3 regions of the Ruegeria sp. A5 genome follow, and region 3 is predicted to be linked to each of the others. Evidence: riboswitches for the same ligand, from Rfam matches in the RefSeq annotation. Region 3 holds a riboswitch; each other region holds the start of a gene.
What was found. A riboswitch is a leader RNA that binds a small molecule or an ion and turns the genes downstream of it on or off. The one in region 3 is predicted to bind cobalamin.
Positions count from the first base shown of each region.

Region 1 (6,062 bases), on a different contig from region 3:
GGTTTCGACTTGAGCGGCGCGTTGTTCTGCGGTTTCGATGCTCTTGATCCGCGCTTTCGGGAAATGAGTCAGCACTGCTTGCACCAGAGGATGCTGTTCAGCCTCGGCCTTCAGTGCCAAGTCTGCAGCGTCCCGTACCTCGGCAATGGTCGGTGCGTTGCCCTCAGCGACAATAGAAACGGCCCACCGGTTGCCCGTCCAACGCTGCAGCGACGCGCCCAATCGTTGTGACAGGTCGGTCGGGGCGTTGTCGGTTGGGGCGAACTCGATCCTGCCTGGTTGGTAGGATACCAGACGCACGCCGTTTTCAACCTCGACCAACAACTTCACGTCCCGGTTGGCTCGGATCAGTTCGACCACATGTTCAAATGTTGGATAGCGTGCCAGAGCTGCCTGCACATCTTGGGCTAGCGCGGCTGTTGGCCCGCCTGCGTTGCCGCCGATTCCCGATGCGGCATAGGCCGGTCGGGCCACAGCCTGTGGCGCGGCAGGAGCATGTCCCGGCGCACCGATTCCCTTGCCGGGGCCACCATTGGGCGGCGGAGGCGTATCTTGCAGACGCTTGATCAGCTCCTCCGGGCTAGGCAAGTCGGCCACATGGGTCAGGCGGATCACGGCCATTTCCGCAGCCATCATTGCGTTGGGTGCGGCGGGAACTTCCTCAAGCGCTTTCAGCAGCATTTGCCACATGCGTGTAAGGACTCGCATGGGCAGAGCCTCGGCCATTTGTTGACCTCGGGCGCGTTCGTCGGGGGAAACGGTGGGATCTTCGGCGGCATCCGGGGTGATCTTGACCACCGATACCCAATGCGTGATTTCAGCCAGATCGCGTAAGACGGCGAGTGGATCAGCCCCTTCGGCATATTGCCCGCTCAGCTCGGTCAACGCGCCTGCAGCATCGCCGCGCAGGATCATATCCATCAGATCCAGCACCCGGCCCCGATCAGCCAGCCCGAGCATGGCGCGCACCTGATCCGCGCTGGTTTCACCGGCCCCGTGCGAGATCGCCTGATCCAGCAGTGAGGTCGCATCCCGCGCTGATCCCTCGGCGGCCCGGGTGATCAACGATAACGCATCCTCGGCAATCTGCGCCCCTTCGGCATCTGCAATCTTGCGCAGCAGACCGATCATATCCTCCGGCTCGATCCGGCGCAGATCAAAGCGCTGGCAACGGGACAGGACGGTCACCGGGACCTTGCGAATCTCGGTGGTGGCAAAGATGAACTTCACGTGTTCGGGGGGTTCTTCCAGCGTCTTGAGCAGCGCGTTGAAAGCGCTGGTCGACAGCATGTGAACCTCGTCGATGATATAGATCTTGTAGCGCGCGGACGCAGCGCGATAGCGTACGCTGTCGATGATCTCGCGGATGTCATTGACACCGGTGCGGCTGGCGGCGTCCATCTCCATCACATCGACATGGCGGCCCTCCATGATGGCTACGCAGTGTTCACATTGACCGCAGGGTTCGGTGGTAGGGCCGCCGCTGCCATCGGGACCGATGCAGTTCATACCCTTGGCTATGATCCGAGCGGTCGTCGTCTTGCCGGTACCGCGGATACCGGTCATGATGAAGGCCTGCGCGATCCGGTCCGCCTCGAAGGCGTTTTTCAGAGTGCGCACCATGGCGTCCTGACCGACCAGATCGGCAAAGGTTTCGGGGCGGTATTTACGGGCAAGAACCTGGTAGGCGGGGCTGGGCGTCTCGGTCATGTCTGCTCTGTCGGATTCGCGTTACGCCGCAGCGTAGAGGCCCCCGCCGCCCGCGTCCACAGCCAGCCGGGACGATTTTCATTTTGGAATGCGTGGGTATGCGGCTAAAATCCACTCTATTCTATTTACTGGACCAGTATGTTGTTGGGTGAAGTTTGTTTGGGGGGAGATTATGTCGCAACTGGTGGTTTATGCGTTGCAGGTTGGCGGAGGCACCTTGGCCTTGTCCTCGATGCCTGGGCGTGGAGGAACGTATACAGAAGACCTTGATCTTATCGCAGACTGGAAGCCCGGGCTTGTGATCTCGATGACGACTGAGGTTGAGATGATTCAAGATGGCGCGCGGAATTTTGGCGCTGATATTCAGGGGCGTGCCAGCAGATGGGTGCATTTGCCGATCGAAGATTTTGGCACGCCACCCAAAGAGATTTTGGACCGCTGGCCTCGCGTTGGCGCGACCGCACGTCAGGCGTTGTCAGGTGGTGGCCGTGTGCTAGTGCATTGCCGTGGTGGCTGTGGCCGATCCGGGATGGTGGTTCTGCGTCTGATGGTTGAATGCGGTGAACGGCCTGAGGCGGCATTGAAGCGATTGCGTACGGTGCGTCCTTGCGCAGTCGAGACAAATGCCCAGATGCTTTGGGCCGTTGAACCGGCCCGTGTTCAAGCCGTTTGACGGCTTAGACACCAACATGTGGCGAGATTTCGCCACCGTTGTGCTGCACCAGAAGCGAAGCCTCAAGCATGGCGCAAGGAGGATTCCTTAGCAGGTCTGCAGGTAGGCTGTGGTACTCGGTTCCGAACATCATGTCTGCGTAGTCATCCAGCCGGCCGGTATCGATTTCAGGATCGGTTCCGCAGAATACACGTATCTGGTCGCATTGGGCGCGAAAGCGGGCGGTGCATCCTTCCGGGCAGTGCGACAGATCTATGGTGCCTTCAATCACAAACTCAGTTTTCGTGACCGGTTTTGTGGCGGACATGGCCTGCGTCAGAGCCCGCGCCATCTGTGCCAATGCGGGGCAGGGTGCGCCAGTACGTTGGCACACGGTCGCCGCGAATTCGTGTGTTTTGGTCTTCCAGATCATCAATGCGCCCTCCGCGCGCAAGGCGAGGGCGTGGCACAGGTTGGTCGTTGCGGAGCACGATCAAACCCGTCCCGGACACCCCTCCCGAGTTTCGGTTCTACATCCGATGGCAGGTCTCCTGACTTGCGGGTCATCGCTTTGCCGACCTTCCCAGCCTTCAAGGCCAGTGGTATCTCGGCATTGCTCTCCGCTTACAGTTGCGGGGGCAGCCTCGGACTAGGTTCTTTCCGGATTTATCCGGGCAGAACCGCACCGTGTTCCCTTTTCATCCCGGCCCGATTGGGCGCGAGAACCATCGCGACATGGCTAGCGGCTGCGCCGTGCCCGAGTCAAGAAGATTGCGTCAGGCAAGTGACGTACGGTCCAGCCACGTCAACCTTGACTTGAGGCGCTTCGGGTGAACTGATCAGTTCAGTCGGTATTGGAGGGCACCATGTTGGACACACAGCAGGCGGTTGTGACCGAGGATTTTCAGATCCCGTCCGACCCGGCAATGTTGTCGGCGCGGCTTTACCGTCCGGTTGCCGACCCCGAAAAGGTGGTCGTCATAAACGGTGCGACTGGGGTGCCGAGGGATTACTATCAGTACTTCGCCCGATGGCTCGCCGAAGAACAGGGCATGGCCTGCCTGACTTACGATTACCGGGATTTTGGTCACTCTTTGGTGGGTTCGCAAAAGCGGTCAAATGTCACCATGGCCGATTGGGCGTTGATCGACATTCCATCCGCCCGGGCCGAGATGCGCCGACGGTTTCCGCAGGCCAAGCTATGGAGCATCGGTCATTCCTTGGGCGGAATGTTTGGCCCGATCCAACCCGATATCGATCAGATCGACAGGATGATCTGTGTCTGTTCGGGTCTGGTAACGCTGGCGGATCACCCTTGGCCTTATCGCGCTTTGGCGGCGTTGTTCTGGTATGGTCACGCGCCGCTGGTGGTCAAGGCGCTTGGCTACCTGCCCGGGCGGTTGGTCGGGTTTGGATCGGACCTGCCTGCCCAAGTCTATTGGCAATGGCGCAAATGGTGCACCGCCCCCAAAAGCTATGTGCCAGAGATCGGCACGACACTGCCCGCCGCCCGCTGGAAAGACTTGGGCAAACGTGTCGATCTGTTTACCTTCGCAGATGATGAAATGGTGCCGCCGGATGCTGTCTGGCGTCTTGCCGATCTCTATGGACCCAAAGCCGGGCGCCATCTGCTTGCACCAAGCGAATTCGGAGTGTCCAAGATCGGCCATATCGGTGCACTCGCAAGACGGAATGCGGCAGTCTGGCCTAGACTGATCGCCTGATAGCGCTGGGCACCGGTAGGTCGGTGCCCAGCTTCGTTATAGCCCTTTACGGGATTTTTTCTCGTGCATCACGCTGCGCACCATCTTGCCGAACGCCTTGTCGCGGGCGCGGGCCTGCGCCACCGAAGCGGAATTGTGTTGGTCTTCGCGCCGCAGCTTGCGCCAGCGGTCCAGCCGCGCGGGATCAAGCGTACCAGCGTCGATTGCCGCCTGCACCGCACATCCGGGCTCAGTCTCGTGCTGACAATCCGAGAAGCGGCAATCCAGGCTGAGGTCTGAGATGTCCGAAAATACCTCATCCAACCCCTCCTGCGCATCCAGCAGACGCAACGCGCGCATGCCGGGCGTATCGATCAGCCAGCCGCCATTGCGCATGCGATGCAAGGCGCGTGCAGTTGTTGTGTGCCTGCCGCGCGCATCATCTTCACGGATACCTGCGGTGGCCTGATCCTGCCCCGTCATCCCGTTGGCGAGCGTCGTTTTCCCAACGCCGGATGATCCAAGCAAGGCGCTGGTTTGTCCTTTCGGACACCACGACAGAACTTGTTCGAGATCGCCGTGATCCAGCGCGTTGACCGCAAGTACCGTCAGAAACGGGGCGAGCGATTGGGCTTGATCTACATAAAGGCTCGGATCATCGCACATGTCCGATTTGGTCAGAACGACCACCGGATAGCAGCCTGACTGATGCGCCAGCGCAAGATACCGCTCCAATCGTGGCAGATTAAAATCGGCGTTGCAGGAACTGACGATGAACAGCACGTCTACATTTGCAGCGATCAACTGCGCTGCAGCTCCGGTACCTGCCGCTCGGCGTTGAAGCAGGCTTCGCCGGTCCAGCATACGGCGTATTCGTTTGTTTTCATCCACCAGAACCCAATCTCCGACGGCATATGCACCGGTTGATTGATCCAGAGATAACAAAGGCGATTCACCTTCAGGGCTCAGCCCGATCAGTCGATCCCGGTGTACGGCCGAGATGCGATACGGAAGAAGTGACGGATCAGCCGTATGCTGAGCCGCGAAATGAGAGGACCATCCGAGGTCCGATAAGGAAAGTAACATTGGTCTGCCTGTGATCAGAAACAGCAATCCCGTCGAATGGCAATCGCGCATCCGCCGGTGACGTGTTCAGGCAGTCAATTGATCGGAAAGGATCAGAACCGGTCTGCCCGAAGGGTTTTTGTTACAATCATAAACGCCCTCCTGCGGCTGATAGGTTCTAAGTGAGAGGTTGGACATCGACCCAAGCGGGGCTCGTTGTGGCTGCTTCCTTCCGGACCTGACCAGGTTGGCGAGGCGCTCGCCCGCGCCAACCTCTCAAAGCCGATATAGGTGCATCCCCTGAAAATGGCAACCCGTCAGAAGGTCAGATGAATACGCATGAAACCATCCGCATCGTCGGGCAGAATGCGTGGATGATACTCAGCAAGTTCTGCAACATGGTGTAGCGCGCGCGGCCCCGTTGTCAGGATCGCGCCCTGCCTTTGGTTTGGTACAAAAGAAAAGGGGCGCGGTGCATGCGCGAGTGGGTCGGCGGGCAATGTGCCCGCGACGTATTTGCATAGAGTATCCTGTATGCTGATCTGAGGCAGGTCAATCATACGGGCTTGTCGCGCAATTGGAAAATGACCACCGCCATTGGCGCGGTAGTTATTGGTGGCGACAAGGAAACTCTGGTCAGGCGCAATCGGCTGCCCATCGAATTCCAGGTTGCGTATGCGGGAAAATGCCGGATCAATCACTCGACCGAGCGTATCGAACCGCGCCGGTTGCGAAAGATCGATCTGGTAGGTGACGCCATGCAGGACATCGAAGTTGAAGCCCGTGCGCTGAGGATCGGCAAGATCGATCGGGGCGTCTGAGCCAAGTTGATGGAACAGCCCGGCTGACATCTCAAGCCAGTCCCGAATCTGAGAACCTGAGGCCAGCACCGCGCGCAATTCATTAGGAAAGACACTGAGATCGGCGATATG
Region 1 covers NZ_JBQGAV010000008.1:136,716-142,777, forward strand. Annotated here, with positions in the region: gene ACR0AY_RS17160 (DNA polymerase III subunit gamma/tau) at 1-1,710, opposite strand, end outside; gene ACR0AY_RS17165 (phosphatase domain-containing protein) at 1,883-2,383, shown strand; gene ACR0AY_RS17170 (hypothetical protein) at 2,388-2,795, opposite strand; cobalamin riboswitch at 2,887-3,107, opposite strand; gene ACR0AY_RS17175 (serine aminopeptidase domain-containing protein) at 3,229-4,086, shown strand; gene rsgA (ribosome small subunit-dependent GTPase A) at 4,123-5,151, opposite strand; RNA gene ffs (signal recognition particle sRNA small type) at 5,311-5,409, opposite strand; gene ACR0AY_RS17190 (bifunctional 2',3'-cyclic-nucleotide 2'-phosphodiesterase/3'-nucleotidase) at 5,448-6,062, opposite strand, start outside.
Region 1: another riboswitch for cobalamin. It lies ahead of ACR0AY_RS17170 (hypothetical protein); the one in region 3 lies ahead of ACR0AY_RS08615 (DUF1636 family protein).

Region 2 (6,062 bases), on a different contig from region 3:
GTCTTTGCCGGGATAGGTCGATAGAACCAGCGCCGGAACCTGCTCCGCTTTGGGTTTGTCGTGAAGGTTCAGCCAGCCGGAGATGCGGTTGATGATGGCTTCGATCCGTTCGGGTTCAGCCCGATGAGCGAAACGAGAATATTCGAGATGCGGGTCGCGTTTGCCCGGCTCTTTGAACGATACGATGCCCGCGTTGATCCGCCCGTCCACTTCCGGAAGGACCACATGCATGGCAAGATCGGCAGGCGAAAGGCCGCGTTCCGCTTCGGCCCACGCTTTGCGGCGTGAGGTGGCCAGCGCGACCTGAAAGACCGGCACCTCTGCCACATCGAGAGGTGAGGTGCCTGATGCGCCCTTGCCTGAGAATGAGGTGGCGTTGACGATCGCCGAAGGCTTCAGCGCCACAATAGTCTCGCGCAGCCAATCGGCGGCATTTGGTGCTTTGAGCGACGGGGCAAACAGGCCGACGGCCTCAAAACCTCGCGCGCGCAAGCTGCGGATCAGCGCTGCGATTGGGGCTGTGTCCGCCGAGGTCAGATAAGCACGATAGAAGGTTACGATGATACGTTTCGCATCACCGGGCAGAGCGTTTTCTGCAGGGATCACGCCGTGATCTGGGCACCAGGCACCGCATTCGGGGATGGTCTTGGCGCCCATGACCGGACCTGCATACAACCCCGCAGCCAGTGCCATCTGCGCCAGAGCGGCCTGCGCCGCGACCTCACCGCCGGTGTCGCACAGATGCGCCAGCCGCCGCAGGGTCGAGACAGGCAGGGTAGAGTAATCATCCAGCCGCGTATCCTCGCGACCGTCTGCGGGCAGTACGGCCAGTGCAATCCCTTTGGCCTGCGCCAGCGCCAGAACCTGCTGCAAGCCGTACGCCCAATAGGGCACTCCACCGATCAGACGGATCAGGATGCCCTTTGCGCCCTCCAGTGTCTGCTCGACATATGTGTCGACTGAGAGGGGATGCTTCAGCGCCGTCAGATTGGCCAGCCGCATCGTTGGCATGCGTCCTTCAGGCCCACCTCCACGATGCCATCCCGCCGCGAAAGCGCCAAGGTCACTGTCGGAAAAGGACAGCACCACCAGGTCCGCCGGGCTCTGACCCAGATCGGTCGGGGTCTCGGTTTCTTCGAGCCCATGGCTTTCGCGGAAGACGACGTGCATAAGTCTTACTCGGCAGCCTCGGTTACACCCACGAGGATATCGCGGATCTCGGCCTCTTTGATATCGTCATGCTCGGCAATGACCACAAGGCGCGAGCGACGGTCTTCGCCGGGCTCCCACAGGCGGTCATATTGGTGACGCACGCGCGCACCGACGGCCTGAACCAGTAGGCGCATGGGCTTGCCCTGAACGGCGGCATAGCCTTTGACGCGCAGGATATTCAACTCGTTGGCCAATCGTTCAATCTTGGCGACCAGATCAATCGGATCGGTTTGCTCGGGCAGTTCAACGATGATGCTTTCGAAATCGTCATGCTCGTGATCGTGATGGCCGTCGTGATGGCTGGGACGCGCGTCCATGTCATCCTCGGCCGCGGCTTCTAGACCCAGCACGACGCGGACGTCCACGGCACCCTCGGCCACTTCGACCACGGGCATGGGGCGGGGCGCTTCGGCGGCGATGATCTCTTTCGCTTTCGCAACGCCTTCCGGGCCAGCCAGATCGGGCTTGGTCAGCAGAATGATGTCGGCGCAGGAAATCTGATCCTCGAACACCTCGGACAAGGGCGTTTCATGATCAATCGAGTCATCTGCCATGCGTTGCGCATCCACCGCCTCGACATTCGGAGCGAACCGACCAGCGGCCACAGCCTCGGCATCGGCCAGAGCAATCACGCCATCGACGGTAATTTTCGAGCGGATATCGGGCCAGTCGAACGCCTTCAACAACGGTTTTGGCAGGGCAAGACCGGAGGTTTCGATCAGGATGTGATCGGGACGCGGCTCTAGTGCCATCAGGGCTTCAATGGTCGGGATGAAATCATCGGCCACGGTGCAGCAGATGCAACCATTGGCCAGTTCCATGATGTTTTCTGCGGGGCAATCAGGAATGGCGCAGGATTTCAGGATATCGCCATCGACGCCGACATCGCCGAATTCGTTGACGACCACCGCCAGCCGCTTGCCCTGCGGGTTCTGCATCAGATGGCGCACCAGTGTGGTTTTGCCCGAGCCCAAAAAGCCGGTGATCACAGTGACGGGGAGTTTCTCGAGATTGCTCATTTCAGGGCTCCAATCGGGGGAATGCGGGCCGCACAGTTTTTGCGGAAATGTTCAGGACGTTCACGCCATTTGACCAAACCGTCCTCGGTGGCGAGGTATTTGGCTGCGCCTTCGACGATGGTTTCGACATGGTCGATCTCGTTCAGATGCTCATACACGAAAGTCCAGCGATCCGGTCCTCCGCGTAGCACGATCGAGCAGCCTTCATCGCAATTCGACAGGCATTCCACAGCTTTCAAGGTAATGCCTTCGGGCAGGCCCGCCTGTTCAAGCGCCTTGTGCAGCAACGTGCCGGGGCGCTGGGCGTCATCCTCGACAGGCAGCCCGCGACGGCAGGTAGTGCAAACCAGCAGTTCGACCGGTGCGGTCTCGGTCATGTCTCTCATCCCCCCAAATCCTCTTCGTGGGGGACGGGGTTTCATGCGGGCCGATCACAGCCCCACACCGGAACACCCCGTCCGGTTTCATCTTCGGGCGTTGGCAGGTCTCCCGGCTTGCGGATTTCAGAGGAGGCCTCTGCCGGATGTCCCGCCTTCCCGGCCATACTGCCAGTGGCTTTGGGCACCCTCTCCGGTCACGGTCGCGGGGGCGGCTGCGTTTGACGGCAAAAACCGCTGACGCATTCCCTTTTCATCTGCTCTCGCAGACACCAACGAAAGGGACATGCGGCAGGGCAGGGTTGCTTGTCAAGCGAGTCGCGCCGATCCGTGAAAAAGCGGATAAAAAGCGACCTGTCGGGGTCGCTGGGCGGCATGATACTTCTGCTACGACGTGCTGGCATGGCAGCAAGATGCGAACAGGAGGATACCGCGCATGAAAGTAGGGTTTATCGGGCTGGGGAATGTAGGGGGCAAGCTATCTGGATCGCTGCTACGAAACGGTATCGATCTGACGGTTCATGACCTGAACCCGGATCTGGTGACCGAATTCGTCGCCAAGGGTGCCAAAGCCGCCAAAAGCCCGGCGCAACTGATGCGCGATTGCGATGCTGTTATAACCTGTTTGCCTTCTCCTGCGGCCTCGGATGCGGTGATGCAGGAAATGTTGCCAGGGGTCGGCCCTGGCAAAATCTGGATGGAAATGTCGACCACCGACGAAGCCGAAGTCAAACGCCTTGGCGCAATGGTCATCGAACGAGGCGGCGCAGCGGTGGATTGCCCGGTTTCGGGCGGATGTCACCGGGCAGCGACGGGTAATATCTCGATCTTCGCAGGCTGTGATCGTGAGACTTTTGAACGTATCCTGCCTTTCCTGACCACCATGGGGCGGCGCATTTTGCACACGGGCGATCTGGGCTCGGCCTCTATTCTGAAGGTGTTGACCAATTATCTGGCTACCGCCAACCTGATCACCTGCGCCGAGGCATTGGTGACAGCCAAGGCCGCCGGCATGGACCTTGGAACCACCTATGAGGCGATTAAGATATCGTCAGGCACATCCTTCGTGCACGAGACCGAAAGTCAGGTCATCCTGAACGGCTCGCGCGATATTTCCTTCACCATGGACCTGGTGAAAAAAGATATCGGTCTGTTTCAGGAGGTCGCCGACCGTGCCGGAGTTCCTCTTGAGATAAACCCATTGATGATCAAGATTTTCGAAGATGGCATCGCGCGATATGGTGAGCGTGAACTGTCCCCGAACATCATCAGGCGGCTAGAGGACGCGACCGGACTGGAGATCCAAGCGCCAGGGTTCCCAACCGAGATGCTGGACGACGAGCCAGAAGAACCGGGTTACGAGGTGATCCCGCAGAATCGGTAGATCAATTAATCGGCAAGCATTGCGGTTGTCTGGCGACCTGGTTGGACAAAATTATGGTGCTATTCTAAATAGGTCGACAGGAGTCCGACACCGGCACAGGCAAGAGAACAACTTATGACGAATGAGACCTTTCTCATCGTAACAACGATGAAGAACGAAGGGCCTTTCATGATCGATTGGGTGGCCTACAACCACGCAATCGGCTTTGATGACATTCTGATTTATACCAATGATTGCGCTGATGGTACCGATGCCATGGGCGAACGGTTGCAAGCGCTTGGCTGGGCTCACCACGAACGAAACAGACTGGGTCCGCGCGCCGCGCCGCAGGTTCGTGCATTTTCGCTTGCGCGGAATCACCCAAGCTATCTGTCATCGGATTGGATTCTCAGTTTGGATGTGGACGAGTATATCAATATCCGTTTGCCCAATAGTGATATAAGAAGCCTCGTTGAGGCCAGCGGCGTGGCGGACGCGATCTCGATCTGCTGGCGCATGTTCGGAAACGCAGGTCAGAACGATTTCGTTGATCGACCTGTACCTGAGACTTTCTTTCTGGCCGCCACGGAAGACGGCTATCCGCATCACCGGACCAAAGGGTTCAAAACGCTGTTCCGCAACAATGGGAAATTCAGCCGTTTTCGCGCCCATCGTCCCAGGATCAATCCAGAAGATGCACCGAACCCTGACGCGCCATACGAAGGGGTGTTGTGGCGGGATTCGGGCGGGAACCTCTACCCAGCAGACCAAGTGAAATGGAAAGCATGGCGTGGTTTCAGCCATGAATTCGCGCGCATTCATCATTATGCTGTGCGCAGCACTGATAGCTTTTTAGTCAAGCGCGACCGTGGGCGCACCAATCATGTGGGGCAGGATCAAGGGCTCAAGTACTGGCTCATGATGAACCACAATGATGTTGAGGATCGCTCAATTCTGGAACACATGCCGGCTATGCACGACATCAAATCTGAGATGATGGCAGATCCGCAATTGGCAGACCTCCATCACCAAGCATGTGAGTGGCACAGATCGAAAGCCGAAGAATTGAGAGCCAGACCGGACTGGGTTGATCTGGTTGAAGCGTTGCAAAATTCCTCTACCGGAGAAGACGTCTATGGGTGAAGCTGTATCTGCTGAGGATCGCCGCAAGAAGCAAGCTGAGCAGCGCGAGCGGAAGGATTCCCTGCGGCGCGAAATGCTCAAGACCATGCCGCATGGACGGCTGAGCGTTGAAATTGGCGTTTGGAAGGGCGAGTTTTCGCAGATTCTGCTGGAAGAGCTGCAGCCCTCGAAATTGTGCCTCATCGATCCCTGGCAAGTACAGCAAGACCCAGATGGCGGTGCTTCGCTTGCCGGAGCGCGCACGCAAAAGGATATGGATCGGATCTACGATGCAGTAACGGGTAAATACAGTACCGAGATCGCCAAGGGGCAAGTTTCGATCATTCGCGACTATTCGCAACCGGCGCTGCGTTTGTTTGAAGATCAAAGCATCGGGTTCGCCTATCTGGACGGCGACCATTCCTACGAGGGCGTAAAAACGGATCTGGATGCTTTGCTGCCCAAGATGATCGAAGGCGGCGTAATCATGCTTGACGATTATCACAGGCGCGGTTGGTGGAAAGATGACGTGATGCGTGCATTCCACGAATTCCTCGGGGCACATTCTGCGAGGCTGCGGCTCAAGGCCATCATGGGGGCGCAAGTGGCCGTCGAGAAACTTTGAGCCGAGATCATTTTTCTGATTATAGATTCGTGCGACGTAACCTGGGCTGGCTGATGTCTTCCAGCGTCAACAGAGTTAAGCAACAAGTTCAGCGATGACGGATAGGGTTGATGTCTAAGTCCGATCATCTTTGAATAGCGGCACTTTCCCAGGCAGAAAGGAACTTTCTGCGCTTCAGCGTATCGAGGAACGTCAACAGCGCAGGGTCCAGCGCTATCGCTGCGCTTTCGGTCGTGGAGTCCTGCGTGTCCAGAAGTGGCAGTGCTGCCATTGATTCCGGATTCAGCGTGGTCAAGTGCCGGACAAAGGTTTCCGCTTCCTCCGGCAAGCGGCTTTTGCCAGTT
Region 2 covers NZ_JBQGAV010000004.1:410,158-416,219, forward strand. Annotated here, with positions in the region: gene cobN (cobaltochelatase subunit CobN) at 1-1,170, opposite strand, end outside; gene cobW (cobalamin biosynthesis protein CobW) at 1,176-2,231, opposite strand; gene ACR0AY_RS12270 (DUF1636 family protein) at 2,228-2,608, opposite strand; cobalamin riboswitch at 2,694-2,900, opposite strand; gene ACR0AY_RS12275 (NAD(P)-dependent oxidoreductase) at 3,006-3,992, shown strand; gene ACR0AY_RS12280 (glycosyltransferase family 2 protein) at 4,107-5,114, shown strand; gene ACR0AY_RS12285 (class I SAM-dependent methyltransferase) at 5,107-5,718, shown strand; gene ACR0AY_RS12290 (ABC transporter substrate-binding protein) at 5,843-6,062, opposite strand, start outside.
Region 2: another riboswitch for cobalamin. It lies ahead of ACR0AY_RS12270 (DUF1636 family protein); the one in region 3 lies ahead of ACR0AY_RS08615 (DUF1636 family protein).

Region 3 (6,062 bases):
GCAGACCAACGAGATAAAGCTGAATTGAACTTGCAATTCCTTCTGGCCGCTGCCGAACGCGTGCATGTCGGTTATGGTGCCGAGCCCGCAATCGATGCCTTTGGGCGCAGTTTTGAACTGGCTGAAAAGCTGGGCGACAGACGTACTCTTGTGCGCGCGGGCAGGGGTCTGTTTACCGCTGCAATGGTCAAAGGTGATTACCAGAACGCCGAGCAATGGGGGCAAGCGATCATCGATGCGTATGACGATCACCACACCCGAATGGTCGGAAACTACATCTGTGGGGCCGCGCTATCCCCGCGCGGTCGGTTTCAGGATGCGGCAGCAGCTCTGGAACAAGCGGCGTCTCATGCGGATGCGCATCGCGCCGAAGCTGGAAACAGCCCCGATATTGCAGCCGTGATACAAATCGAGAGTATGAGCGCGCTGGTTGACAGCTTTCAGGGCAAAACTGAGGCGGCACTCGCCAAAGCCAAGCGGGCAGTTGACGCCGCGATGGCGTCGGGCCAGCCCTTGATCATCGCAAATGCAATGCATTGGTTGACCGAAATCCACATGCAGATGGACCACCCGGATTATGCGCGTATGGCCAAGGCGCTGAGCGCGGCTGTTCAGGACAAGGGCGGCCCTTATTACCAAGCTGTTGCGACGGCCCATCTTGCCGGGGCTGCCATCAGAACCGGCGAGGCCACAGAGGGCGTGGCCATGCTGCAGGCCGCTTGGGGAAGGATGCACGCAACGGGTGCCGAGGCGGCTGGCGTGCTCGTTAACGCCGAGCTCGCACGGGGCTATCTTGCTCTGGGTGAGATTCAGAAAGGGTTGGATGCGGTGGAGGCTGGTCTGACATGTGCAGAAAACACTGACGAGCGGAACTATGAGGCCGAAATCCACCGGATAAAGGCGGCTCTTCTACTGGAACAAGGTAGTCCGTTCGACGCGGCTGAGGCGGCTTTGCGTGAAGCTATAGCCGTGGCAAATGATCAGGGCGCGGCGCTGTATGAATTGCGCGCGCTGAGTGATCTTGCCTGCATCCGGCCAGCCGATACGGAAGTTGCCGCGCGGATTGCTGAGCTGGAAGAGCGCGCGGTCGCGTCTTAGGTCCCGCCGGGACGTCGACCTAAAGTGCAGTCTTCGGGTTGCAGGTCCAAGCCAACAAAACGCGCCACCTGCGAGAATGACGAAGTTTTCTTCAACAACTGAAAACCCTTCTCTGAAAAAGTCTCAGCTGAGTACAAGTTTTTGGACACCATCGGGTTGTTCATAAGCTGCGTGATCGCGTCATACGCCACCATCGATGTCATCAGATCGCCCATGATCACATCGCCCTTGTGCTGTTCCGCAAAGAGACCAGGGAACAACTCGACCCTATTGACGTCGCAATAGAGCCGGCTCAGGTCGGCAATCAATTCGTCCGCAAACGGCTGATCACCAACCATCTCAGTAAAGCTTGAATGCGGTTTGCGGCAGAAATGATGACGATAAGTGTTCAGCGACGGAAGACGCGCCTTACGCGTCAGGGCAATTGTAGCTTCGACAGGGGCAGGAGCACCGGGCGCAGGCCTTTGGAACAGGAAATCGGGCGTGTTGCGCAGCGACATGCGGGCCGCAGGTTGGCGCGACAATGATCGGATCATTTCCGCCAAACCTGTTTGTTCGACCAGTCGTGGATTGAATCTGAACCCCTCCGGGCCAACCTGTGCGCCGTCGATTATGAATCGCTCGGGGATCATCGAATGCCAGCGGTAGAGCAAATTGAACTCAATCGCGATCTGGTTGGAATGATGCCACGGTTGCCAGCGATTGACGCCAACGGGTAGTTTGAAAGGCATATTGGCGATGTGGGCGATGTAGTCCTCAAGCACAAGCTTGATCAGCAATGCGATCAAGGTGCAGCGTGTAGTCTGGAACACACGCTCTTTATCCCAGCCTGATATGCCGCGCTTTTCGCGCCACAACAGATCGGCAAAGGTGTTATGGGCGCGCAACATCAGTGTATTGATCGCGATATAGCCTATGGTACCATTGCCATTATCGAGCCCGGTTGCATGAAAATCGAGCAGTAGCTGGTCAATCGCGTGATCGCTGAGACCCGGATGCGCCCGTTTCACCGCATTCCACAGCTTGCAGGGATCGTGCAACGGCTTTCCGCAATTCTCGCCAGTGGCGAGACTGCCATCAAAAGGGGGTGCTAGCTTAACACCACCGGATTGGTTTTTTTGAAACAGCTTCGGAGCCCACATCTCGCCCTGTGTATCCAGACGAAAGGCCAGCCGGTGCGTTAGTTCATTGGTATCGGGATCGCGTTCGCGCAGCATGTCGGTCTGAAAATCGTTCAGCCCGTAGATTTGGCACAGATCGACTTCGTGGTTCGAATCCGTCTGATCAACCGGTCCTTTCGCCCCAAAGGTGCGAAGGAAACTGTCGGTAAACCATTGTGCGGCCGAGATAAACAATAGTGTCGATCCTTGCGGGCACATCAAGGTAAGCGGGCTGCCATCCATTTGTGTCCGTCGGCGAAAGAGATCAGCAACTTCGCTTTCCGACGGCAGGACGGGTGAGAGGTCTTCTGGCGTCGTATGCCGACCGATCCAGCGATGGGAAAACACGCCGGGCCATGTCGTGTAGTCTGCGCCCATTGTATAGGGCCGCGGTCGGTGGATCTTCGCGGCGTTTGCAAGCCTGATCGCGGCCAAATAACTCGTAACGGGTGGGGAGATCTTGAATCCGAGTTTGATCAGATCATCAACGTCCAGCATCAATACATCTCCGTTTGGTCATCGGTTCGGGAACCGGGCGCGGGCCAGGCTCAGATAGGTTCTGAGCCGGATCGCATTAATCGGTCCTAAAGGTTCGTGATCTGCCGTGACACGCCAGGGCGAGAAGCTCATCGCGTCGCCATTCTGCGGATCAAATTCTGCACCTTTGGGAATCGTGATATCCGCCACGGGCGTGACGGTATGATGGTACGGATCAAGAGGTGCATCTGGTTGCGGATCGCATGCCCACCGGATGCGATTGTCTAGCACATCGAATTCGTCGGCCGGGCGCGGGGGCTCAATCACACACAGCTCGAAGTGATTATCTCCATCGGCCACGTCTTGCCGCAAACACTGCCCGATCCCATCTGGGTCGTCTACCGGATGTGCCGGAACTTTTGGTTTAGCGCTGCGGGCTAGGTATCGGACTGTTAGATCGGGGCCCAGCCGATACGGTGTTGTCGACCAGAAATGGACCTCAAAAGGCGAGTGCATATAGTTCGAGGCGAAATCACTCGCGACGCGAAACTGACGCTTGCCTTCACGAGTGAGGAAGGCTCGAAATCCTGCGCGCAGCCCTTTGGTGATCAACCTAAGGCTCCATTTTCGTCGCCCTTTGATCGCGTGCTGGACCGCTTGTAATGTGGCGACAAGCCTGCCCAATCGCTCATATTCATCGGGGACGTAGCTGGGAAACACATCCTGATCGACCAATACAAAATCGAACTCGTCGCTGAGTTGTGTGGTCCCCAGATGCGCAAGTGCTTCGGCGTCGATCAGCTTGGGGCCAGGCACGTCAAAAAGCTTGATCGCCATCCCGTGGGCATCCGATTTCCGGTCATCCAGATGCGCGCCGTTGGAAAAGCGAAGTGCGGCTGAATAGGCTGCGGGCTGTTCAAACAGGCCGTGACGGAACTGTTCTGGTAGATCGTTTCTGACGGTGAATATTGCAGCCACACACCCGTGACTGCGCCCATGCTGAGCCCTTAAGCGATGGCCTTTCCACCGTGCAACGGCCTCGAGATTGTGGTCAATGACATCATCAACAATATCCGGCGGCAATGCGTTTTGCGAAACATGTGTCAAAGAACCGTCTCCTTGGATAAACCCAGGCAATGATCAAACAGGGGTAAGGTGCTGACAAAGCTAAACCTCTAAATTTGTTCAGCTTACCTCAGATTGTCTAATTTCCAAACACACCAACTATGGACAACCGTGGCCAGACAAATTCGGCGCGCAGCCCAAGCTATTCGGTTGGTGCTTCGGACACGTGGTTGGCGGCGCTCGATCCTCGACCAGAGTTGGGTGCCTTCGACTTTATCATTGACGTGTCCGGTGTTCTCGGGCACTCAATCGATTGATGGTTCCCGGTGGCGTTGCCGCGGGATGAAAAGGGAATACGGTGAGGCTTGCCAAAAGGTGCCAATTCCGTAACTGCCCCCGCAACTGTAAGCGGTGAGCAAGGCCAAACAGCCACTGGTCCACAGGATCGGGAAGGTTGGCCGAGCGCGGACCCGCAAGTCAGGAGACCTGCCATCAGATGTTTAACCAACCCGGGGCGGGGCGTCCTGGAAGGAGGCTTTGATGGCACGTCAAACACGTGTTTACATAACCGGCAGCTTCCGCATGTGCTTGGAAACAAGTGGAGTGGACCATGCCAGATACGCCTGATCATTTCATTCTGGTTTGCCAAAGTTGCGCTGATGGGCAGCCCGTTGATGCGATTTGCGACGCATTGGCCGATAAATTGCCTTTTGGCTTTGCAATCCGCGCGTCGGCTTGCATGGCAGGCTGCGATAGCCCCAGAACGGTCGGATTTCAGGCCGTAGGTAAGGCCCAATACCTTTTTGGCGGCATTCAGACCGCGGATGAGGTGCAGGCCCTGGTCGAGTTTGCGGCGCAATACCGTGAAAGCCCGGATGGCTGGACAAATGCCACTGACCGCCCGCGGGCGTTGTTCAGAAAGACCCTCTCGCGCATGCCGCGGATTGAACAGGGGGCGTTGGAATGACGATGCCATCCTTTCTGGTTGCCGAAAATCTAGAGTATTACGCCCTTAACGGCGATGTCCTGCTGCGGGGCGTCTCGTTCGAGTTGGGCGAGGGGGCCATTCTGGCCATCGCCGGCCCGAACGGGGCGGGAAAAACGACACTTCTCAATCTCTTGTGCGGTGCTGAGCCGTTGGCGCTTGGCGATGTTCGGATCAAAGGGCGCAGCCTGAAACAGCTCTCTGCCAAAGAACGTGCGCGCACGATTGCCGTGGTCGGTCAGCAGGAACTACCCGACGGACGCTTGGCGTTACGCGATTATGTTGCGCTGGGGCAAATACCCATCCGTGCGGACCGCTCAGCCGAAGGTCACGCGCATGAGTTGGATCGGATTCTCGACCTGACCGGCCTTGCCAATTTGGCAGGCAAACGCATGGCTCAGCTGTCCGGAGGCGAACGTCAGCGCGCCCATATCGCGCGTGCGTTGGCGCAGAATCCGTCCTTGCTGTTTCTGGACGAACCGACCAACCATCTGGATCCCGATGCGAAGGGACGGATGCTGTCTCTGGTCGCCGAGCTTGGGATCACCGTCGTGATGATCGTGCACGATCTGGTCATGATCCCCGAATTCGCCACCCATGTGGCGCTGATGAAATCCACCCGCATGATCGGATTTGGCTTGGTGAATGAGGTGCTGACACCTGAACGGGTCCGCGAAACCTTTGGCGTTGATTTCCTCTGCTTTCACCATGAAGGCCGCGTGATCCCTGCGCTTGATATTCGAAGAACCACAGTCTCAACTTAATCAAAGGAACACACTGGGATGAAACACATCTGGTCCGTGGCGTTGGCCACTGCCATGGCAAGCGGTGCCGCTGCACAAGAAGTCACCGTAGACAATTGCGGCGAACCTCTGGTCTTTGACGCAGCACCCGAGCGTCTGGTTGTGCATGACATGAACATGACCGACATGGCCTTTGCGCTGGATCTGCAGGACAAGATCGTCGGCCTGACCGGTATCACCGGCTGGTACAAGACCAGCCCCGATTTTGACGCGCTGCGCGGCGACATCCCCGAGCTTGCGCCGAAATATCCGACCGTCGAAAACCTTGTGGCAGTTGAGCCCGACCTGTTCTTTGCCGGTTGGTACTATGGCATGAAGCCGGGTGGCGATGTGACGCCGGACACGCTGGAGCCCTTTGGGATCAAGACCATGATCCTGACGGAAAGCTGCGTCCATCTGGACAAGGATCGCCCCGAAGCCAGCATGGATCTTCTGTTTGGCGATGTGTTGCGCTTGGGCAAGGTGATGCAAGTC
Region 3 covers NZ_JBQGAV010000003.1:38,544-44,605, forward strand. Annotated here, with positions in the region: gene ACR0AY_RS08595 (AAA family ATPase) at 1-1,098, shown strand, start outside; gene ACR0AY_RS08600 (peroxidase family protein) at 1,095-2,756, opposite strand; gene ACR0AY_RS08605 (catalase family protein) at 2,775-3,842, opposite strand; gene ACR0AY_RS08610 (hypothetical protein) at 3,962-4,117, shown strand; cobalamin riboswitch at 4,101-4,308, shown strand; gene ACR0AY_RS08615 (DUF1636 family protein) at 4,411-4,767, shown strand; gene ACR0AY_RS08620 (ABC transporter ATP-binding protein) at 4,764-5,549, shown strand; gene ACR0AY_RS08625 (ABC transporter substrate-binding protein) at 5,568-6,062, shown strand, end outside.